Regions from separate parts of the Streptomyces sp. NPDC058877 genome, predicted to be linked through region 3. Evidence: riboswitches for the same ligand, from Rfam matches in the RefSeq annotation. Region 3 holds a riboswitch; each other region holds the start of a gene.
What was found. A riboswitch is a leader RNA that binds a small molecule or an ion and turns the genes downstream of it on or off. The one in region 3 is predicted to bind cyclic di-AMP.
Positions count from the first base shown of each region.

Region 1: it holds a riboswitch for cyclic di-AMP, as region 3 does, so the genes downstream of both, ACFW2Y_RS18970 (transglycosylase family protein) here and ACFW2Y_RS27800 (M23 family metallopeptidase) in region 3, are expected to answer to the same signal.
Region 2: it holds a riboswitch for cyclic di-AMP, as region 3 does, so the genes downstream of both, ACFW2Y_RS28235 (M23 family metallopeptidase) here and ACFW2Y_RS27800 (M23 family metallopeptidase) in region 3, are expected to answer to the same signal.

Region 1 is NZ_JBHYMF010000075.1:16,735-26,539, reverse strand. Features, by position in the region: gene ACFW2Y_RS18995 (NAD(P)/FAD-dependent oxidoreductase) at 1-1,352, opposite strand, end outside; gene ACFW2Y_RS18990 (exopolyphosphatase) at 1,756-2,670, opposite strand; gene ACFW2Y_RS18985 (DUF501 domain-containing protein) at 2,667-3,206, opposite strand; gene ACFW2Y_RS18980 (septum formation initiator family protein) at 3,246-3,716, opposite strand; gene eno (phosphopyruvate hydratase) at 3,825-5,111, opposite strand; gene ACFW2Y_RS18970 (transglycosylase family protein) at 5,446-6,144, opposite strand; cyclic di-AMP (ydaO/yuaA leader) riboswitch at 6,148-6,320, opposite strand; gene ACFW2Y_RS18965 (transglycosylase family protein) at 6,579-7,664, opposite strand; gene ACFW2Y_RS18960 (cytochrome P450) at 7,758-9,041, opposite strand; gene ACFW2Y_RS18955 (globin domain-containing protein) at 9,130-9,805, shown strand, end outside.
Region 2 is NZ_JBHYMF010000165.1:226-10,030, forward strand. Features, by position in the region: gene ACFW2Y_RS28230 (GntR family transcriptional regulator) at 1-632, opposite strand, end outside; gene ACFW2Y_RS28235 (M23 family metallopeptidase) at 823-1,593, opposite strand; cyclic di-AMP (ydaO/yuaA leader) riboswitch at 1,606-1,771, opposite strand; gene ACFW2Y_RS28240 (M16 family metallopeptidase) at 1,984-3,381, opposite strand; gene ACFW2Y_RS28245 (M16 family metallopeptidase) at 3,378-4,724, opposite strand; gene ACFW2Y_RS28250 (DNA topoisomerase (ATP-hydrolyzing) subunit A) at 4,906-7,365, shown strand; gene ACFW2Y_RS28255 (CobW family GTP-binding protein) at 7,362-8,420, opposite strand; gene ACFW2Y_RS28260 (cation acetate symporter) at 8,689-9,805, opposite strand, start outside.
Region 3 is NZ_JBHYMF010000159.1:6,351-16,155, forward strand. Features, by position in the region: gene ACFW2Y_RS27750 (diacylglycerol/lipid kinase family protein) at 1-138, shown strand, start outside; gene ACFW2Y_RS27755 (phosphatase PAP2 family protein) at 179-760, shown strand; gene ACFW2Y_RS27760 (sigma-70 family RNA polymerase sigma factor) at 786-1,754, opposite strand; gene ACFW2Y_RS27765 (rhodanese-like domain-containing protein) at 1,949-2,443, shown strand; tRNA gene ACFW2Y_RS27770 (tRNA-Met) at 2,498-2,571, shown strand; gene ACFW2Y_RS27775 (MerR family transcriptional regulator) at 2,673-3,416, shown strand; gene ACFW2Y_RS27780 (hypothetical protein) at 3,566-3,946, shown strand; gene ACFW2Y_RS27785 (PLP-dependent cysteine synthase family protein) at 4,014-5,063, shown strand; gene ACFW2Y_RS27790 (MFS transporter) at 5,060-6,295, shown strand; gene ACFW2Y_RS27795 (PP2C family protein-serine/threonine phosphatase) at 6,404-7,615, shown strand; cyclic di-AMP (ydaO/yuaA leader) riboswitch at 7,828-7,992, shown strand; gene ACFW2Y_RS27800 (M23 family metallopeptidase) at 8,004-9,122, shown strand; gene ACFW2Y_RS27805 (aldo/keto reductase) at 9,166-9,805, shown strand, end outside.

The DNA of each region.
Region 1 (9,805 bases), on a different contig from region 3:
GGGGCGGCCGGCGCCGGGGCGGGCTTGGCCGCCTCGTAGAACTCCTCGCGCGGCGTCTCCATGGCGCCGAGCGACACGACCTCTCGCTTGAGGAACATGCCGAGGGTCCAGTCGGCGAAGATGCGGATCTTGCGGTTCCAGGTCGGCATCGCCATGCCGTGGTAGCCACGGTGCATGTACCAGGCGAGACGGCCCTTGAGCTTGATCTTCATCTTGCCCATGACGATCATCGCGACGCCCTTGTGCAGGCCGAGGCCAGCCACCGCGCCCTTGTTGGCGTGGCTGTACTCCTTCTGCGGGAAGCCGCGCATGCCGGCCACCACGTTGTCGCCGAGGACCTTGGCCTGGCGCAGGGCGTGCTGGGCGTTCGGCGGGCACCAGGCGTTGGGGTTGCCGGCCCTGCGGCCGACCATGTCCGGGACCTGGGCGTTGTCGCCCGCGGCCCAGACGTGGTCCATGCCGTTGACCTGGAGCTTCTCGTTGCAGTCCACGTGGCCGCGGGGGCCGAGCGGCAGGCCGAAGCGGGAGAGCGCCGGGTTCGGCTTCACGCCGGCGGTCCAGACGATCGTGTTGGAGTCGACCTCAAGGCCGTTCTTCAGCACGACGTGGCCGTCCACGCAGGAGTCCATCGAGGTCTCGAGGTAGATCTCGATCCCGCGGCCCTCCAGGTGCTCCTTGCCGTACTGGCCGAGCTTGGGGCCCACCTCGGGAAGGATCTTGTCGGCCGCGTCGACCAGGATGAAGCGCATGTCCTCGCGGGACACGTTCTGGTAGTACTTCGCGGCGTCGCGGGCCATGTCCTCGACCTCGCCGATGGTCTCGGCGCCGGCGAAGCCACCGCCGACGAAGACGAAGGTCAGGGCCTTGCGGCGGACCTCCTCGTCGGTGGTCGAGTCGGCCTTGTCGAGCTGCTCAAGGACGTGGTTGCGCAGGCCGATGGCCTCCTCGATGCCCTTCATGCCGATGCCCTGCTCGGCGAGGCCGGGGATCGGGAAGGTGCGGGAGACCGCGCCCATCGCGATGACCAGGTAGTCGAAGGGCAGCTCGTACGCCTCGCCGACGAGCGGCGAGATCGTGGCGACCTTGCGGTCCTGGTCGATGGTGGTGACCCGGCCGGTGAGCACCTCGGCTCCGCGGACGACGCGTCGCAGCGGGACGACGACGTGACGCGGCGAGATGCTGCCGGCGGCGGCTTCGGGGAGGAAGGGCTGGTAGGTCATGTACGACCGCGGGTCGACGACCGTGACGGTCGCTTCCGCGTAGCGCATCTTCTTGAGGATGCGCCGAGCTGCGTACAGGCCTACGTACCCGCCGCCTACTACGAGGATCCTGGGACGCTCCGTGGTGCTCATGGGATCGAGTATCCACCCCTCCTCAGGGGGGTGCTCGTGCGCCCCTTCACAAGGACCGGGGGGACCTCTGCTACACTCCGCCGCCCACGTGATCCACATCATGGTGCTGCAAAGGAACCGGGGTGCACTGGCGAACGTTGTTCACCCCCCGTGAACTGGTCCGGAGAGCCTCCGTTAACCCTGAACCGCGGGGTCCGTTCACACGATGGAAACATCGAGCCAATCGGCCCCCACGCCTACGAAAGGGCCCCGGGCCACCCCCTGAAGGGCCCAAAGACCCTCCTTGGGCGCCGCCAGGACCCTTTTCCTTGTGAAGAACTTCACGAACCTTTTCGGCCGGGGGGTCCCGACGGGCCCCCGAGGCCCCCGGAAACCCCCCTCCACAGGGCCCGATAGCCGCGCGCTATGCGACGGATAGCGCGATCCCATCGAGGATGTCGTGCTCGCTGACCACGACCTCGGCGGCTCCGACCCGCTCCACGACCTCCCGCAGGACGAGCGCCCCGGCGATGATCACGTCGACCCGGCCGGGATGGATGACGGGGATCGCGGCCCGCTCCTCGTGGGTGGAGGCAAGGAGCCGCTCGGTGACCTCGGCGACCTGCGCGGCGGAGATCCGGGCGTGGTGGATCTTCTCGGAGTCGTACTCCTGGAGCCCCAGGGCGATGGCGGCGACCGTGGTGACCGAACCCGCCAGGCCGACCAGGATCCGTGCGGTGTCGATCGGCACGGTCTCGGCCGCGAGGTCGAGGGCGGCGCGGACGTCGGCGCGGATCGCGGCGACCTCCTCGGCCGTCGGCGGGTCGTGCCGGACGTGCCGCTCGGTGAGCCGGACACAGCCGATGTCGACCGAGCGGGCGGCCTCGACGTGGGCGTTGCCGACCACGAACTCGGTGGAGCCGCCGCCGATGTCCACGACCAGGCGCCGGTCGTCGCCGTGCAGTTCGCCGGTGGCACCGGTGAAGGAGAAAGCGGCCTCCTGGTCGCCGGTGATGACCTCGGGCTCCACGCCCAGGATCTCCACGACCCCGTTCACGAAGTCCTCGCGGTTCTCGGCGTCGCGGGAGGCGGAGGTGGCGACGAAGCGGATCCGCTCGGCACCCAGCTCCTTGATGACCGCGGCGTACGCACGGCAGGCGGCGAAGGTCCGGTCCAGTGCCTCGGGAGCGAGTCGGCCGGTCTTGTCGACGCCCTGGCCGAGCCGGACGATCGTCATCCGCCGGTCCAGCTCGATCAGGTCGCCGGTGTCCGGATGGACGTCGGCGACGAGCAGGCGGATCGAGTTGGTGCCGCAGTCGATTCCGGCGACCCGGGTCATTCCGAGGACTTCCCTTCGTCGGTGCACGGGTTCACGCAGGGGCCCTTCGCCCACCACTCGGGAAGCATCGCGAGCGCCTCGTCGCCGAACGGGTTCACGCCCGGGCCGGCGGCGAGCGCGTGGCCGACGAGGACGTGCAGGCACTTGACCCGGTCCGGCATGCCGCCGGCGCTCGGGAAGCCCTCCAGGACCTCGATGGCGTCACGGCGCGCGATGTAGTCCTCGTGCGCGGCCCGGTAGGCGGCGGCGAGCTCCGGGTCGGTGGCGAGCCGGGCCTGCATCTCCTTCATGACCCCGTTGGCCTCCAGGGTGCCGATGGCCGAGGCCGCCCGGGGGCAGGTCAGGTAGTACGTGGTCGGGAAGGGCGTGCCGTCGGGGAGCCGGGGTGCGGTCTCGACGACGTCCGGGTTGCCGCACGGACAGCGGTGCGCGATGGCGCGCAGGCCGCGGGGCGGGCGGCCGAGCTGGAGCTCGAAGGCGGCGATGTCCGTCTCGGTGGGCTCGGTGCGTTCGGTCTGCGGAGGGGGCGTTTCCATGTCTGCCTTGCTCGTGTGTCGGGCGACCAAGAGGCCTGGTCAGGGGCGGTCGGCGTGGTCGACGCCGTCCCAGAGGTTGTCGTACCAGGGGCGGTCGTCCGCGCCCTGGTCGGTGCGGGGCCGCTGCTCCGCATCGGGGTCGTTCACGGTGAAGCCGGTCTCGCCGGGGAGCACGTAGTGCAGGTGTTCGCGGGCGAGGCGGCGGATGTAGGCCGGGTCCTGGAGGCGGGCCTTCTCGTCCTTCAGCTCCTCGACCCGCCGGGCGGCCTCGGCGACGCGGCGCTCCTGCTCGGCGATCTCCCCCTGCTGGGAGACGTAGCTCCGCATCGGATAGGCCAGCGCCACGACGAGGGAACAGACCACGAGGGCGAGGAAGGCCGCACGGCCGGTGAGCCGGGAGCGTCGGTCTTGGCGGCGGGTCTGTGAGCGGTAGACACGGGCGGCGGTCTGCTCGCCGAGCAGTCTGATCCGGGTCGCGGTGGAGAACCGGTCCCGGTCCTTCGCGGCCATGTCGTGTCGCCTCCCCTGTTCACGCGTACGTCCCCGCACACGGTACGGGACCGAGTACGGGGACGTACGGAAGCTGGTCTGCGAAGCGGCTCCGCCCTGGGGCGAAGCTCAGCCCTTGAAGCGCGGGAAGGCGCTGCGACCGGCGTAGACCGCGGCGTCGTCGAGGATCTCCTCGATGCGCAGCAGCTGGTTGTACTTGGCGACGCGCTCGGAGCGGGCCGGCGCGCCGGTCTTGATCTGGCCGCAGTTGGTGGCGACGGCGAGGTCGGCGATGGTGACGTCCTCGGTCTCGCCGGAGCGGTGGGACATCATGCACTTGAAGCCGTTGCGCTGGGCCAGCTCGACGGCGTCCAGGGTCTCGGTCAGCGAGCCGATCTGGTTGACCTTGACGAGCAGGGCGTTCGCGGAGCCCTCCTCGATGCCGCGGGCCAGGCGCTCCGGGTTGGTGACGAACAGGTCGTCGCCGACGAGCTGGACCTTGGAGCCGAGCTTGTCGGTGATGACCTTCCAGCCGGCCCAGTCGTCCTCGAACAGCGGGTCCTCGATGGAGACCAGCGGGTACGCGGCGACGAGCTCCTCGTAGTACTCGGTCATCTCGGCGGCCGAGCGGGACTTGCCCTCGAACTCGTACTTGCCGTCCTTGTAGAACTCGGAGGCGGCGCAGTCGAGGGCGAGCGCGATGTCCTTGCCGGGGACGTAGCCGGCCTGCTTGACGGCCTCGACGATGAGGTCGAGGGCGGCACGGTTGGAGTCCAGGTTCGGGGCGAAGCCGCCCTCGTCGCCCAGGCCGGTGGAGAGGCCCTTGGTCTTCAGGACGGACTTGAGGGTGTGGTAGACCTCGGTGCCCCAGCGGAGGGCCTCGGAGAAGGACTCCGCGCCGATCGGGGCGATCATGAACTCCTGGATGTCCACGTTGGAGTCGGCGTGCGACCCACCGTTGAGGATGTTCATCATCGGAACGGGCAGCAGGTGCGCGTTCGGGCCGCCCAGGTAGCGGAAGAGGGGGAGGTCGCTGGCCTCGGAGGCGGCGTGCGCGACGGCGAGGGAGACGCCGAGGATGGCGTTGGCGCCGAGCGAGGACTTGTCCGGGGTGGCGTCCAGGTCGAACATGGCCTGGTCGATCAGCCGCTGCTCGGTGGCGTCGTAGCCGACGAGCTCCGGGCCGATCTGCTCGATGACGGCGAGGACGGCCTTCTCGACGCCCTTGCCCTGGTAGCGGTTGGGGTCACCGTCGCGAAGCTCAAGGGCCTCGAACGCACCGGTGGAGGCGCCGGACGGAACGGCAGCACGGCCGGTGCTGCCGTCGTCGAGGCCGACCTCGACCTCGACCGTGGGGTTGCCTCGGGAGTCCAGGATTTCCCGGGCTACGACGACGTCGATGGACGGCACGAGCATCTCCTTCTGGGATGTGACGCTGGATGTGACGCAAGGTCGGTGCAGGGTCGCTTGGCCTTGCGGCAAGAGCCTAACCGGCTCGGGGGCTCCGGCCCGCCGCGCGCCCGCCCCCTGGGACGAAAAAGGACCCAAGGGCATGCACATCGGGACGAAAGACCCCAGATCTACTGGACGGTAACCATCGCGGTCGTCAGGTCCCCTTCCCCGCCCGGGCTCCGGAACGGGGGAACCCCGGTCCGGCGCGCACGGGGGAGGGGCGCGCCGGACCGGGGTGGTCACCGCGGGAGGGTCGTCGGCACCGCACGAGCCGCCGGACTCGTGCGGGCCGCCGGGCTCACTTCAGGTGGAGCTGCTGGCCCGGGTAGATGAGGTCGGCGTTCTCGACGACGTCCTTGTTCAGCTCGAAGAGCTTGGCCCAGCCGCCCTTGACGCCGTGCGCCTGGGCGATCTTGCTGAGGGTGTCGCCGGAGACGACCTCGTACTCGCCGTCGCCCTTCTTCACCTTCTTGCCGGTGGGGGTGGTGACGGTCTTCTTCGCGGCCTGCGGCGCGGCCTTCTCGGGGGCCTGGCGCTGCTGGCTGCGGGTGGTCGGCTGCTCGGTCTCGCGCGGCTTCGGAGCGGCCTGCTGGGGGGCGCTCTCGGTGGTGCCGCCGGAGTAGGAGGCGTTGGAGAGGCCGACGCCGCAGCTCGGCCAGGCACCCTTGCCCTGGCCCGCGAGGACCTTCTCGGCGATGGCGATCTGCTGGGACTTCGAGGCCAGGTTGGCGGTCGGGGCATAGGCGGTGCCGCCGTACGCGGCCCAGGTGGAGGCCGAGAACTGCAGGCCGCCGTAGTAGCCGTTGCCCGTGTTGATGGCCCAGTTGCCGCCGGACTCGCAGGCGGCGACGACGTCCCACTCGGCGGCGGTGGCGGCCGAGGCGGTGCCCGCGGTCAGCAGCGGCGCGGCGACGGCGGCACCGGTGACACCGGCGAGCGCGACGACCTGGGCGGCCTTGGAGGGACGGCGGTGTTTGCCCTTGGCGGAAAACAGCATGGGAATTCTCCTCACCGACGCCTGCGAGGTGAGCTGTCGGGTTCGGGCCGAAGAGTTGCCCGGCCGCGCGTCTGGCACGCGACTTCACCCCAAGCCGGTCTCCGGCGGTCCGTCTCGACCGCCGGGCCCGGCACTTACCTTGGGTCCCCCGCTCCTGCCTTCGGCGCTTGCGCGACGACTGTTCCCATCGACCGACGGCAGGATTCGGCGTTTCGGTCGACGGGGCCCGCGGTGGCGAGCGGTGACGACCGTAGACACAGACCCACCGGAAGTTCAAAGAGGCCTATGGCGGACATATCGCCCCTCCTTGCCTTCCGGTGGGTGATGTTTGCGCAGGTGAGAGCGGGCGGAAGCGAAGTTTCCGGACGTGACACGCCAGTTGGGGCGAAGAGACCCATGTCTCACTTACACAGAATCGGACATAAGGCGATCAATCACCCCTCCGTCGCGACCGAACCCGCCGTCAGATCAAGACTCTGACCAGGCAGGATCAGATCCGGATCGGTCCCCACGGTCTGCCGGTTGGCGTCATAGAGCGCGGTCCAGCCACCGGGGAGTTCGTTCTCCTGTGCGATGTCGGACAGACTGTCACCCGGCCGCACGGTGTATTCGCCCGAAGTGCCCCTACTGTCCTTTTCGACGGAACCTTTCGCCCCGTCAGTCGCGGACTGGGCGTCACCCTCGCCCGCATTCGAAGCATGTCGACCCGCATCGGCCGAATTGCCCGGTGCGCCACTTTCCTCCGGTGCCGCCTCACCCCGGTGCTTGCCGGTGCCCGGCGTGGCCGACGGCAGCTCGCCTTCTGGAATCCCCGGCGAAACCGGCACATCGGGCGTAACGGACGAATCGGGGGCGGTCGGTGCCGTCGGGTCGCCGGGCGCGGTCGACCCGCCCGGACTGACCGATGCGTCAGGACTTGCCGGAATCGTCGGGTATGCCGGAGTGGTCGGGTGGGTCGGGGCGATGGAGGTCGCCGGGGCGCTCGGCGCGGTCGGGGTCGGGGTCGCGGGCGCGGTGGACTGCCGAGCCGCCCCTTGACCGCCCGCGGAGGACACCGGCTCGCCGCCGGTGCGATTGGACTCCGGGGGCGGGCCCGTGGGTGCCGCCGGGGTGACGGCGGGCCCGGGGTTCACTCCGGTGGCCTTGCCGTCGTTCTTCAGACCGGCGATCGGCGCACAGGTGGCCCAGTCGTCGCTCCCCCCGGCGAGCGCCTTCTCGGCCACCGCGATCTGCTGCGCGCGACTGGCCAGGTCGGGGCTGGGCGCGTACGCCAGACCGCCGTTCCGCTCCCAGCTGTCCTGGGTGAACTGGAGTCCGCCGTACATCCCGTTGCCGAAGTTGGCGCTCCACTGCCCGCCGGACTCGCATTCGGCGACCCGGTCCCACGTGGCGGCGTCGGCGGCGGAGGCAGACCCGGTGGCGAGCAGCGGCAGCGCCATCGCGGAACCGGTCACACCGGCGGCGACGACGATGGCGGGGGCCTGACGGGGGCGACGGTGTCGTCCGTTCCCGGAGCGCATAGGAACGCCTTTCGCGTGACGGCTGAGATTCCGGTGAACGTAGCGGCATTCGAACGTCCGTCACAAGTCGATGGACGCGCGATCACGCGAAGATCACATTTCTGATGTTGCGTCAGTTCCCAGAAGGGGTGCGGAAGGGGAGAACTCCACCGGAAGCGTGCGCAAACCGCGCATGATGAGCCCGCCGCGCCACCGCAGTTCGGTCGGATCGGCGGCAAGTCTCAGGTCCGGCAGGCGAGTCAGCAGCGTCGAGAGCGCGGCCTGCCCTTCCAGGCGGGCGAGCGGCGCGCCCAGGCAGTAGTGGATGCCGTGCCCGTACCCGAGGTGCTGGTTGTCGCGGCGGGCGAGGTCGAGCACATCCGGTCCGTCGAACCGCTCCGGGTCCCGGTCGGCGGCGGCCAGCACCACCAGCACCGGGTCGCCCGCCGGGATCTCCTGCCCGCCGATGGTCAACGCCCGCGTCGCATAGCGCCAGGTCGCCATCTCCACCGGCCCGTCGTACCGCAGCAGCTCCTCGACGCCCGTCTCCAGGAGCCCGGTCTCCCCCGCGGCCAGCGAGACCTGGAGCCGCTCGCGCTGCTCGGGGTGGCACAGCAGTTGGTACACGCCGTTGCCGATGAGGTTGACGGTCGTCTCGAAGCCGGCGAAGAGGAGGATGAAGGCCATGGCGGCGGCCTCGTTCTCGGTAAGGTGCTCCCCGTGGTCGGAAGCCCTGATGAGGCCCGAGATGAGGTCGTCCCCGGGCTCCTCCCGCTTGCGGTGGATCAGCTCGGCGAGATAGCCGCGCATCTTCTTCACCGACCGGGCGACCCCGCCGCGCGGTCCCCCGCCGTGCCGGATCATCATCCCGGCCCAGTCCCGGAAGTCGTCCTGGTCCTCCCGCGGCACCCCGAGGAGGTCGCAGATCGCATAGATGGGGAGCGGGAAGGCGAACTCGTGGATGAGGTCGGCCGACCCCTTCTCCACGAACCGGTCCATGAGCCGGTCGGTGAGCTCCTGCACCCGCGGGGCGAACTCGGCGACCCGGCGCGGGGTGAAGGCCTTCGAGACGAGCCGCCGCAGCCGGGTGTGGTCCGGCGGGTCGATGTTGAGCAGATGCGTCATCAGCTCGGCCTTGCGCTCGCCCGGGATGCCCGTCTTGCCCTTTGCGTGCGGGGATTCGTCGTGGTGCGCGGGGTTCTTGGAGAGCCGCTGGTCGGCCAGGGCCTGCCGGGCGTCCGCGTACCGGGTGACGAGCCATGCCTCGACCCCGCTGGGCAGCGTCGTTCGGTGGACCGGCGCGTGCTTCCGAAGCCAGGCGTAGGCGGGGTACGGATCGCTCGCGAACTCCCAGGTGAAAAGGGTGGGAGCGGGCTCGGGGGTGGGGGCGGTGCTCACGCCACGACCGTACAGGGCGCCCCCGGGGAGGCACGTTCGTGGAGAAGGTGTGATCAAGCGGTGGAGGCCGTGCCCTAGATTCGTGCCGGTGGACCCTCAGCTGCTCAGAAGCACGTTCGCGATCGTCGAGAGACGCGCCGACCATGCGGTCACGTTCTTCTACTCGCACCTCTTCTGGCACAACCCCGGCGTGCGCGCGCTCTTCCCCACGGACATGGCCCCCCAGCGGGACCGGCTCTTCGCCGCACTCACCCATGTCGTGACCCGACTGGAGGACCCCGGGCTCGCCGACTACCTGGGGCAGTTGGGCCGCGATCACCGCAAGTTCCTCGCCTCCCCCGCGCTCTACGCGGCCGTCGGGCAGAGCCTGCTCGCCGCCTTCGCCCACGCCGCCGGTGCCGGCTGGACGGCCGAGGCGGAGAAGGCATGGGGCGAGGCCTACGGACACATCACCGATCTGATGCTGGCCGGAGCCTCCGAGGCGGCCCGGGCCGGTGAACCCAGCTGGTGGGACGCGGACGTCGTCCGGCACCAGAAGTACGGCGAGGACCTGGCCGTCCTGACGCTGCGGCCACGGCAGCCACTGCCGTTCCGCGCCGGCCAGTACGTCAGCGTCAGTTCGCTGCGGGTCCCGCGCGTCTGGCGCACCTACTCCCTCGCGGACGCGCCCCGACCGGACGGCACCGTCGAGCTGCACGTGAGCCGGATCGCGGGCGGCGCGATGAGCACGGCGCTCGTCGCGCAGACCGATCCGGGCGAGGTGC
Region 2 (9,805 bases), on a different contig from region 3:
CCCTGCTCCTGCCTTTTGGGGCGGTGCAGGGACAGCGACCGTTCCGCGTGCAACGCCGTCAGCGCCCTCGCCCGCTCGGCGTCACCGCGCGCCACGGCGTCCACGATCGCACCGTGCTCCACCCAGGCCTCCAGCGGCTGGGCGGGCTGTTCCACGACGTACATCCAAGCGATCTTGTACCGCAGCTGAGTGAGCAGCGCCGTCAGGGCAGGACTGCCGGAGGCCTGCGCGAGCGTCTCGTGGAACCAACTCCCGAGCGACCTCAGGTCCTCGCCCTGTCCCCGCCTGGCCCGCTCCTGCCCCAGCCTGACCAGGCCGCGCAACACCTTCAGATGCGCCTGGGTGCGCCGCTGCGCCGCCCGCGCGGCCCCCAGCGGTTCGAGCAGCGCCCGCATGTCGAGGAGGTCGGCCGCCTCCTGTTCGGTGGGCTCGGCCACATGGGCGCCCGCATGCCGGCGGGTGACAACGAAGCCCTCGGACTCCAGGGTGCGCAGCGCCTCACGGACCGGAACGCGGGAGACCCCGTACCGACGGGCGAGCTGTTCCTCGGTCAACCGGCTCCCCCGCTCGAACAGACCGGAGACGATGTCGTCCCGGATCGCCGTGCATACCGAGTGCGCGGGAATGCGCATGTCCGACCTCCGCCTTGGTCCGCGCGAGACAACGTGATCGACGCCCGTCCTGCGTCCGATCTGCGACTCTATTGCAGCACGCCAGAATTTCCGATGCCCCAGCGGAATCCATGGATATCTTTTGGTCAGCAAAAAACCCCGGCTCAGTACGAGCCGGGGCTTTTGCGACGTGGTGCGCGACGGATCCGGATCAGACCGCGACGCCGCGGGCACGGAGGTACGAGATCGGGTTGACGTCCGAGCCGTACTCGGGGCTCGTGCGCGCCTCGAAGTGGAGGTGGGGACCGGTCGAGTTGCCGGTCGAACCCGAGACGCCTATCTGCTGGCCCGGCTCGACGGTCTGGCCGACGTACACGCCGATGGAGGCGAGGTGCCCGTACTGGGTGTAGGTGCCGTCGTTCATCCGGATGACGATGTTGTTGCCGTAAGCGCCGCCCCAGCCGGCCTCGACGACGGTGCCGGAGCCGACGGAGACGACCCGGGTGCCGTAGGCGGCGTGGAAGTCGACGCCGGAGTGGCTGCCGGAGGACCAGAGCGAGCCGCCGGTCTTGTAACCGGTGGAGACGTACGAGCCGGCAACGGGAAGCTGGAAGGAGGCCAGGCGGCGGCGCTCGGCCTCGCGGGCGGCACGCTCGCGCTCCAGGCGGATCTCCTTGGCCCGGGCCTCGGCCTTGCGCTTGGCCTCGGCCTCGGCCTTCGCCTTGGCGATGGCCTCGACGGCCTCCTGCTCCTGGGCGGCGGCCTGGGCGTTGATCCGGTCCACGAGGGAATCCTCGGTGATCACCTGGGTGAGGCCGGTGTCCTCGGGGGAACGGTCGTCCGTGTCGGCGGCGAGCGCCGGGGAGGCCAGGGTGCCGATGACGCCGGTGGTGGCGAGCGTCGCCGCACCGGCGATGCCCACGCTGCGGCGAGCCATCCGGCTCGAACCACGATGCTTCCCGGTGGCACGGGTGAACGCCATGAAGTGGCTGGTCCTTTCCTTCCTTCTCGCCTACCGGGTTAGCTGACGGGTTCGGAGCAGGAAGGTCTCCTACGAACCCCTCCGTCCGGGACGAAGGCGCTCGATTCACCCCAGGGACTCGATGTGGGTCCCCGGCTCCCCAGGCTCGCGCCTGACGGGGACTCGGCGATGACTGTTCGATGCCGCGGTTGCGGCACGTGCAACTGACGAACAGCCGGACCGACGCTATGCGGATCGTCTGTCAATCACCAAACAGACACGCTTATTTGTAAGACATGCCACAGGGCAGAAGGCCACCCTTACCAGCAATACGGACAAACGGGAGGTCCCTGACGAACCATGCCGTCAGGGACCTCCGTTGCCGGGCTCTGCCGTGGTCGGCGGAACGGATCAGCCGGTCACCACGGTCACTTCACCGATGCCGAGCGCCCGCACCGGCTCCGCGATCTGAGCGGCGTCACCGACCAGCACGGTGACCAGTCGGTCCACCGGGAAGGCACTGACCACGGCTGCCGTCGCCTCGACCGTGCCGGTCTCGACCAGGCGCGCGTACAACTCGGCCTGAAAGTCGTCCGGGAGGTGCTGCTCCACCTGATCGGCGAGCGTCCCGGCGACCGAAGCGGCCGTCTCGTACTTGAGGGGTGCCACACCCACGAGGTTCTGCACGGCCGTCTCGCGCTCGGCGTCCGTGAGTCCCTCCGCGGCCAGGGTCCGCAGCACCTTCCAGAGGTCCTCAAGCGCCGGACCCGTGTTGGGGGTGTCGACGGAACCGCTGATGGCCAGCATCGCCGCTCCGTTCCCCCCGGCGTCGGAGCGGAGCACCTGCCCGAAGGCCCGCACCCCGTACGTGTAGCCCTTCTCCTCGCGCAGGACACGGTCCAGGCGCGAGGTCAGGGTGCCGCCCAGGCAGTAGGTGCCGAGGATCTGGGCCGGCCAGACGCGGTCGTGCCGGTCCGGACCGATCCGGCCGATCAGCAACTGGGTCTGCACCGCACCGGGGCGGTCCACGATGACGACCCGCCCGGTGTCGTCGGCGGTGACCGGCGGCATCGGCAGCGGCTCGGCCGGCTCACCGACCCAGGCGCCCAAGGACTCGGCGAGGACCTTGTCGAGGTCGACGCCGGTCAAGTCACCGACGACCACGGCCGTGGCCGTGGCGGGCCGTGCGTACGCCTCGTAGAAGGCGCGTACCGCAGCGGCGTCGATCGCGGCGACCGTCTCCTCGGTGCCCTGGCGCGGCCGGGACATCCGGGAACCGTCCGGAAACAGCTCCTTGTAGAGCTGTTTGGCGGCGCGACGGGACGGGTTGGCCGACTCGTGCGGGATCTCGTCGAGGCGGTTGCGCACCAGGCGTTCGACCTCGGTCTCCAGGAACGCCGGCGCGACGAGGGCCTCGGACAGCAGGCCGAGCGCCTTGGGCAGGCGGGAGACCGGCACCTCCAGGGAGACTCGCACGCCCGGGTGGTCGGCGTGCGCGTCGAGCGTGGCGCCGCAGCGCTCCAACTCGGCCGCGAACTCCTCCGCACTGTGCCGGTCGGTGCCCTCGGACAGGGCGCGGGCCATGATCGTGGCAACGCCGTCGAGACCGGCGGGCTCGGCGTCCAGCGGCGCCGGCAGGAAGAGCTCCACCGCCACCACCTGCTGACCGGGCCGGTGGCAGGTGAGCACGGTCAGACCGTTGTCCAGCTTCGCACGGTCCGGAGCCGGGAAGGCCCACGGCTTCGCGGTGCCCGGCTGGGGCTGCGGGTGGAAGTCCATGTTCGTCAAAGACACGGCAGCGTCGGTCACTGGTCCGCTCCCTCTTCCTCGTCGCTGTCGCTCTGCTCGGTCGCCAGGGGCTCGTAGACGAGCACCGCACGGTTGTCGGGGCGCAGCTTGGCCGCCGCGACCGCCCGGACCTCGTCCGCGGTGACGTCCAGGACCCGGTCGACGGCGGTCAGGGCGAGCTGCGGGTCGCCGAAGAGCACCGCGAACCGGCACAGTTCGTCCGCGCGGCCCGCCACCGTGCCGAGCCGGTCCAGCCACTCCCGCTCCAGCTGGGCCTGCGCACGCTCCATCTCCTCCGACGTGGGACCCTCCGCCGCGAACCGGGCGAGCTCCTCGTCGACGGCCGCCTCGATCTGCGGCACCTCGACGCCGCCGGAGGTCTTCACGTCGAGCCAGCCGAGCGAAGGCGCCCCGGCGAGCCGCAGCAGGCCGAAGCCCGCGGCCACCGCGGTACGGTCACGGCGCACCAGGCGGTTGTGCAGGCGGGAGGACTCGCCGCCGCCCAGGACCGTCAGGGCGAGGTCGGCGGCGTCACACTCGCGCGTGCCGTCGTGCGGCAGCCGATAGGCGGCCATCAGCGCACGGGCGGGAACCTCTTCCTCGACGACCTCGCGCAACTGCTCGCCGATGACCTCGGGCAGTTCGCCGGGGCGCGGCTCGGGCTTGCCGTCGTGGGCGGGGATGGAGCCGAAGTACTTCTCGACCCAGGCGAGGGTCTGCGCCGGGTCGATGTCGCCGACGACGGACAGGACCGCGTTGTTGGGGGCGTAGTAGGTGCGGAAGAAGTTCCGCGCGTCCTCCAGGGTGGCCGCGTCCAGGTCGGCCATGGAGCCGATCGGCGTGTGGTGGTAGGGGTGGCCCTCCGGGTAGGCGAGGGCGGTCAGCTTCTCGAAGGCGGTGCCGTACGGCACGTTGTCGTAGCGCTGGCGGCGCTCGTTCTTGACGACGTCCCGCTGGTTCTCCATGGACTCGTCGTCCAGGGCGGCGAGCAGCGAACCCATGCGGTCGGCCTCCAGCCAGAGCGCGAGCTCCAGCTGGTGCGCGGGCATGGTTTCGAAGTAGTTGGTGCGCTCGAAGCTGGTCGTGCCGTTGAGCGATCCCCCGGCGCCCTGGACCAGCTCGAAGTGGCCGTTCCCCTGGACCTGCTGGGAGCCCTGGAACATCAGGTGCTCGAAGAGGTGGGCGAGGCCGGTGCGTCCCTTGACCTCGTGACGCGAGCCGACGTCGTACCAGAGGCAGACCGCGGCGACCGGGGTCAGGTGGTCCTCGGAGAGCACCACGCGCAGGCCGTTCGCCAACCGGTGCTCGGTCGCTGTCAGGCCGCCGGAGCCGGCCTCGGCCGTGGCCGTGTGACCCATGGGCATGTACGTCCCTTCGATCGCGATGTGAAAAAGTCCTGCCACTGTATGCAAGCGCGCCGACACCTGGCGAAGTTCCCGCTCCGTCATGATGTCCCTCTTCCGGGTCGCGGTCGGCGTTGTCGGTGACACGGTCCACAATGGTCCGCGTCAGATCAACCTTGTTGGTGAAGGAGCCGCAGCCGCGATGGCCCGCCGCAGCACGAAGACACCGCCGCCGGACGACGCGTACGAGGAGAAGATCCTCGACATCGACGTCGTCGACGAGATGCAGGGCTCCTTCCTCGAGTACGCGTACTCGGTGATCTACTCGCGTGCCCTCCCGGACGCCCGCGACGGCATGAAGCCCGTCCAACGCCGCATCGTCTTCCAGATGAACGAAATGGGCCTGCGCCCCGAGCGCGGCTTCGTCAAGTGCGCCCGCGTCGTCGGCGAGGTGATGGGCAAGCTGCACCCGCACGGCGACGCGTCGATCTATGACGCGATGGTCCGCATGGCGCAGCCCTTCTCCATGCGTCTGCCCCTGGTCGACGGCCACGGCAACTTCGGTTCCCTGGGCAATGACGACCCACCGGCCGCCATGCGGTACACCGAGTCCCGGATGGCCCCCGCCGCGCTCCTCATGACCGAGTCCATCGACGAGGACACGGTCGACTTCGCGCCGAACTACGACGGCCAGGAGCAGGAACCCGTCGCGCTCCCCGCGGCCTACCCGAACCTGCTGGTCAACGGTGCTTCCGGCATCGCGGTCGGCATGGCGACGAACATGCCCCCGCACAACCTCGGCGAGGTCGTCGCGGCTGCCCGCCACCTGATCCGCTACCCCAACGCCGACCTCGAAGCACTGATGCGCTTCGTGCCCGGCCCCGACCTGCCCACCGGCGGTCGGATCGTCGGCCTCTCCGGCATCAAGGACGCCTACGCATCGGGGCGTGGCTCCTTCAAGATCCGCGCCACCACGACCGTGGAAACGGTGACGGCCCGCCGCAAGGGCATCGTCGTGACCGAGCTGCCGTTCACGGTCGGCCCGGAGAAGGTCGTCTCCAAGATCAAGGACCTGGTCGGTTCCAAGAAGCTCCAGGGCATCGCGGACGTCAAGGACCTCACCGACCGCAGCCACGGCCTGCGTCTGGTCATCGAGATCAAGAACGGTTTCGTGCCGGAAGCGGTGCTGGAGCAGCTCTACAAGCTGACGCCGATGGAAGAGTCCTTCGGCATCAACAACGTGGCCCTGGTCGACGGCCAGCCGCTCACCCTCGGCCTCAAGGAGCTCCTCGAGGTCTACCTGGACCACCGCTTCGAGGTGGTCAGGCGCCGGTCCGAGTTCCGCCGCACCAAGAAGCAGGACCGGCTCCACCTGGTCGAGGGCCTCCTGGTCGCGCTGCTCGACATCGACGAGGTCATCCGCCTCATCCGGGAGAGCGAGAACTCGGCCCAGGCCAAGGAGCGCCTGATGGAGCGCTTCTCCCTCAGCGCGATCCAGACGCAGTACATCCTGGACACCCCGCTGCGCCGGCTCACCAAGTTCGACCGCCTGGAGCTGGAGGGCGAGCGCGACCGCCTCAACGGCGAGATCGACGAGCTGACCGGAATCCTCAACTCCGACGCGGAGCTCCGCAAGTTGGTCTCGGCGGAGCTGGCAGCAGTCTCCAAGAAGTTCGCCACGGACCGGAGGACGGTCCTGCTGGAGTCGGCGGGCGCACCCGTCGCGGCCGTGTCCCTGCAGGTCGCGGACGACCCCTGCCAGGTGCTGCTCTCCTCGACCGGCCTGCTCGCCCGCACGGCAACGGCCGAGCTGCCGCCGGTCGACCCTGACGCGGCGCGGGCCAAGCACGACGTGATCGTGTCGGCGGTGGCAGCCACTCAGCGCGGCGAGGTCGGCGCGGTGACCTCGGCCGGACGGCTGCTGCGGGTCGCGGTGATCGACCTGCCCCAGCTGCCGGACACCGCGAGCGCCCCGAACCTCGCGGGCGGCGCACCGCTGTCGGAGTTCCTCTCCCTGGAGACGGACGAGACGGTCGTCTGTCTCACCACGCTGGACGAATCCTCGCCGGGCCTCGCCCTCGGCACGCTCCAGGGCGTGGTGAAGCGCGTGGTGCCGGACTATCCGTCGAACAAGGAGGAGCTGGAGGTCATCACCCTCAAGGAGGGCGACCGGATCGTCGGCGCCGTCGAACTGCGGACGGGCGAGGAAGACCTGGTCTTCATCACCTCCGATGCCCAACTGCTGCGCTACCAGGCCTCCCAGGTGCGGCCCCAGGGACGTCCGGCAGGCGGCATGGCCGGCATCAAGCTCGCCGCGGACGCCGAGGTGATCTCGTTCACGGCCGTCGACCCGGCAGCGGACGCCGTCGTCTTCACCATCGCGGGCTCCACGGGCGCCCTGGACGCCTCGGCGGGCACCTCGGCGAAGCTGACCCCCTTCGACCAGTACCCGCGCAAGGGACGCGCGACCGGCGGCGTCCGTTGCCAGCGCTTCCTGAAGGGCGAGGACGTCCTGATCCTGGCGTGGGCGGGGGCCACCCCGGCGCGCGCGGCCCAGAAGACCGGCGCCCCGGTGGCACTGCCGGACGTCGATCCCCGCCGCGACGGCTCGGGCACCCCGCTGCCCAAGACGATCGAAGTGGTGGCGGGCCCCGCTCGTTAGAGCCCGTCCGCTTCGGTCTGCTCCGCCGTCCGCTGCACGTACCGCAGGACGCCCCACATGCCGTGCTCGTCGGGGGCGTCCTGCGGGCCGTTCAGCTCGCAGGCCACGAGTTCCTTGCGCAAACCGGCAGCATCGATGCCGGAGCCGATCAGGACGAGCTGGGTGAGCCGTTCCTCGCCCACCGGCCAGGGCTCGGGGTAGAAGCGCAGGAAACGACCGACCGCATGCACGGAGTAGCGGTTGTCCGGATCGGCGGACCCCAGGTCGACGAAACCCTTGATCCGGTACAGGCCCTCGGGGCGGGAATCGAGGAAGGCCATCAGCCGACGCGGTTCCAACGGTGTCGTGGCCGTCACCGACAGGCTCTCGTAGGCCGCGTGCGGATGGGCTCGGTCGGCGCCTTCGGGGCCGTAGAGGATGTCCTCGATCGACATCTGCCCCTCGATCTCCCCCTCCGGAACGACCCGGTCGAAGAGCAGCTCGGGATCGACGCGCCCGTGGGAGGCCTCTACCACTGCGGCGCGTCCGGCAAGCCCGGCCACGGTCTCCCGCACGCTTCGCAACTCCTCCTCGGGCACCCGGTCCGCCTTGTTGACGACCACGAGATCAGCGAGGGAGAGATGCCGGTCGGCCCCCGGATGCCGGAGCCGGGTGGCGGGGAACTCGGCCGCGTCGACGACCTGGACGAGCCCTCCGTACACGACCCGCTCGTTCTCGCTGGCGAGCACCATGCGCACCAGTTCCTCCGGCTCCGCAAGGCCGCTCGCCTCGATCACGATCACGTCGAGCCGTGCCTCGGGCCGGGTCAGTACCTCCAGGTACTCGTCGAGCTCGCCGGCGTCGACGGCGCAGCACAGGCAGCCGTTTCCGAGCGAGACGGTGGAGCCGACCTGACCGGCGACGGTCATCGCGTCGATGCCGATGTCACCGAAGTCATTGACCATGACTCCGATGCGGGTCCCCCGGGCGCTGCGCAGCACATGGTTGAGGAGCGTGGTCTTTCCTGCTCCGAGGAACCCGGCCAGGACGACGACGGGGATCTGCTGCGTGCTCAAGGGACGTGCCTCCGCTTCCTTCGGGTCCCACTTCCGTGGGAACCCCCCAGGATAAGCACTCGGCCCCTGGCCCTTCCGGTCGCGGCTCACGACCGCCCCGGGCTCCCGGGCAGCGAACCGTCCGTGCACCGCGGGCGGTTCGGGCGACCGCGACCAGCCCTCCCGCGGTCCTTCCCCCGCGGCGGACCGCCACGACCGCAGTGCCCGTGCGGTGCCTCTCCCCGCCCGTCGCCGACCGCGGCTGCCGACGGCGCGGGGCGCCCCGGCCTCAGACGGCTCCCGCGCCCGTGAGGGCCCGCACCTCGGTCTCCGCGTGCCGTGCCTCATCGGGCGGTTCGGGTGAGGTGACCGTGCCGACCCACCCCGCGAGGAACCCGAGCGGAATGGAGACCACGCCGGGGTTCTGCAGGGGGAAGAGATGGAAGTCGAGGCCCGGGAACAGCGACTCCGGGCTGCCCGACACGACCGGGGACAGCAGGACGAGCAACACCGCCGGGACCAGTCCTCCGTACACGGACCAGACCGCCCCCCGGGTGGTGAACTTCCTCCAGAAGAGCGAGAAGAGCAGCACCGGCAGGTTGGCGGAGGCCGCCACCGCAAAGGCCAGACCGACGAGGAAGGCCACGTTCAAGTCACGGGCGAGAAGCCCGAGGCCGATGGCCGCGGCGCCGATCCCCGCGGCGGCGATGCGGGCCACCGCCACCTCGCTGTGGGTCTCGGTACGCCGACGGCGCAGCGAGGCGTACAGATCGTGGGCGACGGAAGCCGAGGAAGCCAGCGTGATCCCCGCGACCACGGCGAGGATCGTCGCGAAGGCGACGGCTGCGACGACCGCGAAGAGCACCGTGCCACCGGTGGAACCAGCGCCTCCGCCCAGGTCGAGGGCCAGTAGCGGTACGGCCGTGTTCCCCGAGGCGTTGGAGGCACGGACCTGGTCGGAGCCGATCAGTGCAGCCGCCCCGAAGCCGAGCACGATGGTCATCAGGTAGAAGCTGCCGATGAGTCCGATGGACCAGATGACGGAGTGACGGGCCGCCCGGGCGGTCGGCACGGTGTAGAAGCGCGACAGGATGTGCGGCAGTCCCGCCGTGCCGAGGACCAGGGCAAGTCCGAGGCTGATGAAGTCGAGACGGGCCGTCCAGTCGCCGCCGTAACGGAGCCCGGGGGCGAGGAAGTCCGAGCCGCGCCCGCTGCGTTCGGCCGCGGTGGAGAGCAGGCCGTTCACATCCCCGTGGAACCGGAACAGCACGAGGACGGTGAGCGCGATGGTGCCTGCCATGAGCAGGACCGCCTTGACGATCTGGATCCAGGTGGTGGCCCGCATGCCGCCGAGCGACACGTAGATCACCATCAACGCTCCCACGCCGATCACAGTCCAGGAGCGC
Region 3 (9,805 bases):
CGGGCGTTGCGGGTCCGGGTGCCGCGCGACCGGCCGGGGGCGCCTCCGCCCCCGCCGCCGCTCGATTGGCGGCGCTTGGTCCGGCTGGCCTTCGACGGGCCCGTTCCGGGGGCCGGGTCGCGTGCGGCGACCCGGTGAACCCCCGTATCCCCATCCCCCTGCACCTGAGGAGCGGCGTATGACGGACGACTCGACGAACAGGACCCTCCGGGCGGTGCTGCACGACGTCCGGGCCGTTGACGGCGCCGTGTACGCCGCGGTGGCCGCCACGTCCACCCCCACGCTCGACACGGCCTTCCGCCGGCTCTCCACGGCGGCCGACCACTCCAAGATCTCGTTCGCCGTCGCCGCTGCACTGGCCCTGGTGCCCGGTCGGCCGCGGCGGGCCGCGCTCGCCGGGGTCGGGGCGATCGCGGTGGCCTCGGCCTCGGCGAACCTGCTGGGCAAGCGGCTGGTGCGCAGGTCGAGGCCGGACCGGGAGGCCGCCCGGGTGGTGGTGGGCCGGCACGTCCCCATGCCGGCTTCGGCCTCGTTCCCGTCCGGACACACCGCGTCGGCGGTGGCCTTCGCGACCGCCGTGGGCTCGGTGCTGCCGGCCGCCACGGTGCCCCTCGCGGCCCTGGCGTGGGCCGTGGGCTACTCCCGGGTCCACACCGGTGTGCACTACCCGGGGGACGTCGCCGCCGGCGCCCTCCTGGGCGTCGCGAGCGCGGGGGTGTCCTTGGCGGCCACGAGCTGGCGGGTCGCCAAGAAGAAGTGACCGCCCGTCGGGTCGTGGCGGGGCGTCAGTACGTCGCGCGGGCCAGGTCCTCCTCGGTGAAGCCGAGCGCGGCGATCCGCTCCGGGTCCGCCAGGACGTGCAGGTGGACGATGCGGTCCTCGACGATGGTGAAGGCCATGAGCGCCCCCGGGCGCCCGTCGGCGACGGAGAGGACCGCGGGCTGGCCGTTGGCCACGACCTGCAGCGCCCCCCTGCGGAACTTCGCGTAGGTGAGGGCCTGCGCGATGACGGCCTCGGCGCCCCGCACGACCTTGGAGGCCGCCGCGAGGGTCATGCCGCCGTCCGCGCGCAGCACCACGTTCGGGTCGAGGACGGCGAGCAGGCCTTCGAAGTCGCCGCCGTTCGCCGCGGCGAGGAAGGCATCGGCGATTTCCCGCTGCCGGCGTGCGTCCGGGCCGGGCGCCGGGGTGGCGTCCTGCACCCGGCGCCGGGCGCGGCTGGCGAGCTGGCGGGTCGCGGCCGGGGCGCGGTCCACGATCTTCGCGATCTCGTCGAAGGGGACGGCGAACATGTCGTGCAGGACGAAGGCGAGACGTTCCGCCGGTGCCAGGGTGTCCAGGACGACGAGGAGCGCGAGCCCGACGGATTCGGTCAGCTCGGCCGTGTGCTCGGGGTCGGTGCTGTCGGCCACCCGGACGACCGGGTCGGGGACGTAGTGCTCCAGCGGCTCCTCGCGGCGCGAGCCGCGTGAGCGCAGCATGTCCAGGCAGACCCGGCCGGTGACCGTGGTCAGCCAACCGCTGAGGTTCTCCACCCCGCTGACGTCGCTGCGGTTGAGCTTGAACCAGGTTTCCTGGACGGCGTCCTCGGCTTCGATGAGCGAGCCCAGCATCCGGTAGGCGACCGCCCGCAGGTGCCCGCGGTCGGCGTCGAAGCGTCGGGCCAGGAGCTCCCGGTCGGTGCGCGTGCCGCCGTCCTGGTCGTGGTTCCTGTCGTGGTCCACTCGTCGATCTCCCCGTTCGAGTCCCGTCATGCCGTGATGACGGATGGAATCCCGTCGATGTGACACCTGTGCCGGCCCCGGTCCGCGTGGCGGAGGCGCCCGGCAGCCCGCTGAGTGAGATCCACGGCAGCTTGCGTCAAGTTCCGGGGATTCCCCGGCGGTGGTTCCCCGGTGCCGTGGATGTGTACTTCAGCGTCGTGTCCTTCGTTCGTAGATTGATCACCATGACGACGACAACGACACGGGTCAACCCCGTGCTCCGCACCCCGCCCGCCTCCCCCGCCGCCGCGGTCGCGCACTTCTCCGCGAGCCTGGCCTTCCACGCCGACGTCTCCGACGTGGCCTCCGCGCTCGACACCGCCGCCGCCGAGGGCGTCGACCCGGGCTTCGTGGTCCTCGACTCCCGCTCGACCGCCTCCTGGGACCAGGGGCACGTTCCCGGCGCGGTCCACCTGCCGACCGCGCTCATCGCCGAGCGGGCCGAGCAGCTGCTCGACCGGTCCGTGCCGGTCGTCACCTACTGCTGGGGCCCGGGGTGCAACGGCGCCACGCGTGCCGCGCTGGCCCTCGCCGAGCAGGGCTTCCTGGTGAAGGAGATGCTGGGCGGCTTCGAGTACTGGGTGCGCGAGGGCTTCGCGTACGAGACCTGGGAGGGGGACGCTCGGAAGGCGGCCGACCCCCTGACGGCGCCGGTCGACTCCGAGGACTGCGGCTGCTGACGGGAAACCGATTTCGCGATCGCCCCGGTCATGCCGTAGAGTCATGTTCACCGACGCGGGGTGGAGCAGCTCGGTAGCTCGCTGGGCTCATAACCCAGAGGTCGCAGGTTCAAATCCTGTCCCCGCTACTGAAGGACGAGGGCCCGGATCCATGAGGATCCGGGCCTTCGTCGTGTTGCGCCACCTTCCGCTTGACCTTGACGCTACGTCAAGATCTAGCGTTCTCGGCATGGAGTGGTCGATCCAGGAGATCGCCAAGAAGGCCGGCACCACCAGCCGCACCCTCCGGCACTACGGGGAGCGCGGGTTGCTGGAACCGAGCCGGATCGGCGCGAACGGTTACCGGTACTACGACCAGGCGGCGCTCGTCCGGCTGCAGCGGATCCTGCTGCTGCGCGAGCTCGGGCTCTCGCTGCCCGCCATCGCCGAGGTCCTCGCGGGGCAGCGGGACACCTCCGCCGCCCTGCGTACCCACCTCGCCCTGTTGGAGCAGGAACGCGAGCGCATCGGACGCCAGATCGCGTCGGTGCGGACCACTCTGCAGAAGACCGAGAAGGGAGAAGAACTCATGGCCGACGAAGTGTTCGACGGCTTCGACCACACGAAGTACGAGAAAGAGGTCACCGAGCGCTGGGGGGCCGAGGCGTACGCGGAGGGCGACCGCTGGTGGCGCTCGCTCGACGCCGGGCAGAAGAAGGCGTTCGTGGCGGAGCAGGCCGAGATCGCCCGCGACTTCGGGCGGGCGGCGCGGTCCGGTCTCGCCGCCGACGGCGAGGAGGTGCAGGCCATCGTGCGGCGCCAGGTCGCATGGCTGTCGAAGACCGCGACGCCGAGCAAGGAGTACCTGATCGGACTCGGCCAGATGTACGTCGACGACCCGCGCTTCACCGCCCACTACGACAAGCACGGGGAGGGCACCGCGCTCCTGGTCCGGGACGCGATGACCGTCCATGCGGAGCGGTACGTGGGCTGATCCGCCGCCCACGGCGTGCGGAACCCGTGGGGACCGGCCGCCCGCAGACCGCGGGGCCCCGGTGATCCGCTGCCCGAAGTAAACGGTGGCCAAAACCGCGCTCGCCTCTTTGTGGGCGTGCGATGCCCCACCGTAGTCTCACGCGCACCATGAGTAGTGAAGGGTGTGTGAGGGAGCTGAGCCGGCGGGCGCCCGCCGTGCTCGTCCTGCTTGCGCTCCTCGCACTCCTCGTGGGCGTCTGCCACGGCCCCCACGGGCACGCGCTGCCGACCTCCGCCCCGGCCACCGTCTTCGCCCCCGTGCCCCCGCACGGCTGTGAGCGCTCCGGTGACCCGTGGTCCTTCGACGCGCCCCTGCCCGCGCAGGGTGCGGCCTCCCAGCTCGCCGCGCCGGACGCCGGCGGGGCCACGACCCGGTCGTACGCGGCGGACCTCCGCACCGACCCCCGCGCGCGCTGCGTCCGGGGCAGGGCGGGACCCGGGCCCGAGCCGGGCCGTCTGCTGATCGCCCTCGGAGTGGACCGGAACTGAACCGGGTCCCGCCCCCCGCGTGACCAGGTTCCCTTCCGCGTACCCACCAGCAAGGACGTACCCCGCCATGAGCGCACCACGGACCGGCTCCCCGCTGCCCGCCGCCCCGCAGGCCCCGACCCACGTCCAGACCGTCGGCAACACCCCCGTCCTGTGGACGGACGACGGCTACTGGGCCAAGCTCGAAGGCTTCAACTTCGGCGGCATCAAGGACCGCGCCGCCCTCTACATGGTCGAGCAGGCCCGTCGTCGAGGGGAGTTGCGGCCGGGCGCCCCGATCGTCGAGTCCTCCTCCGGGACCCTCGGCCTCGGTCTGGCCCTCGCGGGCGTGCTCCACGGCCACCCCGTGCACGTCATCACCGACCCCGGTCTCGAACCGATCGTCGAGCGGATGCTCGTCGCCCACGGCGCCCGGGTCCACCTGGTGCGCGAGCCGAGCCCGCGGGGCGGTTGGCAGCAGGCCCGGATGGACCGGGTCGCCGAGCTGTTGCAGGGCCTCGACGGCGCTTGGTGGCCCGACCAGTACGGGAACCCCGACAACCCCGATGCGTACGCGGGGCTCGCCGCCGAGCTGGCCGCGCAACTGGACCGGATCGACGTCCTGGTCTGCGCGGTCGGCACCGGGGGGCATTCGGCCGGGATCGCCCGGGCCCTGCGCGCCACCAGCAGTCCGGCCCTGGAACTGGTCGGCGTGGACTCCGTGAACTCCACCGTCTTCGGGTTGCCGGCCGGGGAGCGGCTGATGCGCGGCCTCGGCTCCTCCATCCACCCGGCCAATGTGGACCACGGGGCCTTCGACGAGGTCCACTGGGTGGGCCCGGCGGAGGCGGTGCGGGCGGCCCGCCGCCTGGCCTCCCGCCAGTTCGCGACGGGAGGCTGGAGCGTGGGGGCGGTCGCACTGGTCGCCGGATGGCTGGCCCGCACCAGGCCGCGCGGGACCCGGATCGCGGCGGTCTTCCCGGACGGGCCGCAGCGGTACTTCGACACCGTCTTCAACGACGAGTTCTGCGCGGCGCACGGCCTCCTCGACGGGCCCGTGAGGGAGGCGCCGGCCGGGTACGTCTCCGGTGAAACCGTCAGCGGCTGGACCCGCCGGGACCTGGGGAGGGCCCGGTGACCACGGCGACCGCGCCCGCCAAGGGCGGCATCTGGAGGCAGACCCGCAGCTTCGACCCGGCCGTCCGGCTGCTCTTCCTCAACCAGCTGACCATCAATCTGGGCTTCTACATGCTCATGCCGTACCTGGCCGCGCACCTGGCGGACGGGCTCGGGATGGCCGCCTGGGCCGTCGGTCTCGTCCTCGGCGCCCGGAACCTCTCCCAGCAGGGCATGTTCCTCGTCGGCGGGGCGCTCGCCGACCGGCTCGGCTTCAAACCGCTCATCGTGGCCGGCTGCGCGCTGCGGACGGTCGGCTTCGGGGCGCTCGCCCTCGCGCAGTCGCTGCCGTGGCTGATCGCCGCCTCGCTTGCCACGGGACTGGCGGGCGCGCTGTTCAACCCGGCGGTGCGTGCCTGTCTCGCGGCGGAGGCGGGGGAGGAGCGACGGGTGGAGGCCTTCGCGCTGTTCAACGCCTACTACCAGGCGGGCATCCTGCTCGGGCCGCTCGTCGGGGTGGCCCTGACGGGGGTGTCGTTCCGGCTGACGTGCGTGGTGGCGGCGGTGTTGTTCGCCGGGCTGACCCTGGTCCAGCTCCGGCACCTGCCCGTGCGGACCGCCTCCGGCGCCGGAGACGGTGGGGAGGGGGAGCGGGGGCAGTTCCGCACCGTGCTCGCGCACCGCACCTTCTGGCTCTTCTCGCTGGCCATGACCGGCTCGTACGTGCTGTCCTTCCAGGTCTACCTGGCGCTGCCGCTCGCCGCGGGCGGTACGGCGACGACGACCGCGCTGTTCGTGGTCTCGGCGCTCGTCGCGCTCGCCGGACAACTGAGGATCACGGCCTGGTGCCGGCACCGCCTCAGCCGGGAGCGGTGCCTGGTCCTCGGACTCGGCCTGATGGGCAGCGCCTTCCTGCTCCCGGCCGCCCTGGGCCGGGGCGTGGTGGGGCTGCTGTCGTGCGCGGCGGTCCTGGCCGTCGCGAACGCGGTGCTCTACCCGTACGAGATGGACACCGTCGTCGCCCTGGCCCGGGGCCGCTGGGTCGCCACCCACTACGGGCTCTACAACACGGTGTGCGGGGTCGGCATCACCCTGGGGAACCTGGGGACGGGTGCGCTGTTGGACGTCACCGGGTGGTCGGCGGTGCCGTGGCTCGCGCTGTGCGGGGTCGGCCTGGTGTGTGCGACGGCGATGGCCCTGTTGGCCCGGGGCGGGCGGCTCGCCGAGGGGGTCGTCGCCCCGGCGTCGGGCTGACGCCGTCCACCGGTCGGCCGCCCGGGAGTCGCCGCCGCGCGTGACGGCGGCGACCCTGGGAGGGCGCGGTGCGGACCGCGGCCGGTCGGACCGGGCAGGAGAGCACAGGTGGGGCACCCCGTAGGAGCGGCGGACGGAACGCGGCGGCGCGACGAGGCCCGTCCGGCGTACGGCAGGGTCCGGCGGTTCCTCCGCACCCTGCCCCCGCTGATCATCGTGGGCGGTGTCGTCTTCGACCTGCTGACACCGCCCGCGTACACGGCGGCGCCGCTCTTCTCCGCCGCCCCGCTGGTCGCCGCGCCCTTCTTCTCGACGCTGACCAGCCTGCTCACCGGCCTCGCCGCGGTCCTGGCCTCCATCGGACTGCACGTCTACAACGGCACCTCCTTCGACATCCCGCCCCTCACCGAGACCCTGACCGTGGTCACCGTCTCCGTGCTCGCCCTGCTCATCAACCGGGTCGTGCGCCGCAGCGGCGAGCGCCTCGCCTCGGCGCGGGTGATCGCCGAGGCTGCGCAGAAGGCCGTGCTGCCGACGCCCGCCGAGCGGATCGGGGGGCTGCAGTGCGCGGCGCGGTACGAGGCGGCGCAGGCCGACGCGTTCATCGGCGGGGACCTGTTCGCCGTGCAGGACACCCCGCACGGGGTGCGGCTGGTGGTCGGGGACGTGCGGGGCAAGGGGATGGACGCGGTCGAGGCGGTCGCCGTCATCGTGGGGGCCTTCCGGGAGGCGGCCGAGCAGGAGCGGTCCCTGGAGGGGGTGGCGCAGCGGCTGGAGCGGGCACTGGCCCGGGAGGGCACCCGCCGGGACGAGCTCGACGCGGTCGAGGGGTTCACGACCGCGGTGTTGGCCGAGGTCCCGCATCCGGGCGGGAGCGGGACCTTCGACGGCTTCGTCCGGGTCGTCAACCGCGGGCACCCGCCGCCGCTGGTGCTGCACGGGGACGGGCGGCTGGCCGCCCTGGAGCCGGACGAGGCCGCGCTACCGCTCGGCATGGGGGAGTTGGGTGCGTGGCCGGACCGGGCGCAGGCCCGGCCGTTCCCACCGGGTGCGACGCTGCTCTTCTACACCGACGGCCTCTCGGAGGCCCGGAACGGGCAGGGCGTCTTCTACGATCCGGCGGCCCGGCTCGCCGGGCGGATCTTCCCGGGCCCGGAGGAACTGCTCGATGCGCTCGTGGACGACGTGCGCCTCCACACGGGTGGCGGTGCGACGGACGACATGGCGCTGCTCGCGGTGAGCCGGCCGGCGAGCGGGCAGCCGGAGCGGCGCCGGACGATGCCGGTCGTGCCGCCGGCCGGCTCCGGTCACCAGGGGTAGTCGAGGGGTGTCACTGCGATAACAATTGACACAACGTCAGATTCTGAAGGTTTCGCCCCACCCGCCCCGGACCTTGTTGAGTGGGGGTCAAATCGCCTCATAGTGCGCCAATTCAATGAATGATCAAGGAGAACGGCTTGGAATCGGGAGGCCCTGTCTATTAACGTTCGATAACGCAGTGCGGTCGTCACAGCCGTCGCAAGAGGCGGCACCGTGCGCATGCGCCGAATCCTGAAAGGGAACCGGGGAACCACCACTTGGGGTGAATCGGGCCCCTTCGCACGCGTGCGAACCACGCACCCGCGCGAGCGAGCCCGTAGGAGACCTTCCTGCTCCGAACCCGTCAGCTAACCCGGTAGGCGAGGAGGAAGGAAAGGAGCGCGCCCCCGTGGCGTCCAACACCCCCGCACCCGAGGCCCCCTTCGACGCCTTTGGCGGCGGTGCGGGTCCCGCTGCCGAAGGCACCGAGTGGAACCCCACCGAGGGCTCCCTCCGGGCCGAGAACCGTTCCGGCGGCCGGCACCGGGTCGTCAAGCAGCGCTCCAACTTCGCCCGCTCCTCCACCGTCCTCGGCGTCGGCGTGATCGCTGCCGTCGGCGCGGGCGGCCTCGCCACCGCGCAGGAGAAGCCCCCGGTGGCGATATCCCTCCCCGACCTGCCCGACCTGAACCTTCCGGACGCCCAGGACCTCCCCGGCGTCGGCGCGTTCCTCTCCGGCGACGAAGAGGAGGCGCCCGTCACCACGGCCACCGCCAACCCGAACCCGCTCACCAGCACCACGTACGCCACCGCGACCGAGGACCGGAGCGGTCAGGCCGAGCAGGTCTCCGCCGGCACCGCCGACGCGGGAGAGGCCCTGCGCGCCCGCATCCTCCAGCAGGCCGAGCAGCAGCAGGCCTCCGCAGACGCCACCGAGAAGGCCGAGGCGGAGAGGGCGGCGGCGGAGAAGGCGGCCGTCGAGGCCGCGGCCAAGGCGGAGGCAGCCGCGAAGGCCGAGGCGGAGGCCAAGGCGAAGGCCGAGGCGGAAGCCAAGGCGAAGGCCGAGGCGGAGGCGGCGGCGAAGGCTGCGGCCGAGGCCGAGGCCGAGCGCCTGGCCCAGCTCGCCGCGAGCTACTCGCTCCCCCTCTCCTCGTACACGATCACCTCCACCTACATGCAGTCCGGTTCCATGTGGTCCTCCGGCTACCACACCGGCCTCGACTTCGCCGCCCCCACGGGCACCCCGCTGAAGGCCGTCCACGGCGCGACCGTCAAGTCGGCCGGCTGGTCCGGCTCCTACGGCTACCGGATCGTCCTGGAGCTGGAGGACGGCACCGAGATCTGGTACTGCCACCTGTCGTCCATGACGGTCAGCGTCGGCCAGACCGTGGGCACCGGCGAGACGATCGGCCGCGTCGGTGCCACCGGCAACGTCACCGGCCCCCACCTCCACCTGGAGGTCCACACCCCCGGCGGCGACGGCATCGACCCGGCCGGCTGGCTCCGCTCCAAGGGCCTGAGCATCTGACCCCGGTGGAATAGGCCCGGCGGCGGGACCCGTTGGTCCATTCATGACCACCCTCCGCCCGCTGGGCACCTCCGAGCTGCACGTCTTCCCCCTCGCCCTGGGCGGCAACGTCTTCGGCTGGACCGCCGACGAGGACCAGTCCTTCGCCGTCCTTGACGCCTACGCCGCAGCCGGTGGCAATTTCATCGACTCCGCCGACGTCTATTCCGCGTGGGCCGAGGGCAACGAGGGCGGCGAGTCCGAGACCGTCATCGGCCGCTGGCTCGCCTCCCGGGGCAACCGCTCCGAGGTCGTCGTCGCCACCAAGGTCGGCGCCCACCCCCACTTCAAGGGCCTCTCCGCCGCCACCATCAAGGCGGGCGCGGAGGAGTCGCTGCGCCGCCTGGGCACCGACCACATCGACCTCTACTACACCCACTTCGACGACGAGTCCGTCCCCGTCGAGGAGATCGTCACCGCCCTCGACGGGCTGGTGCGGGAGGGCAAGGTGCGGGCCGTCGCCGCCTCCAACATCTCCCCGGAGCGGCTGAGCGCCTCCCTCGACTTCGCCGAAGCCGAAGGCCTCGCCCGGTACGTCGCCCTCCAGCCGCACTACAACCTGGTCTCGCGCGACACCTACGAGGGACCGCTGCTGGACGTCGTCGCCGGGGCGGGCATCTCCGCCGTCCCCTACTACGGCCTCG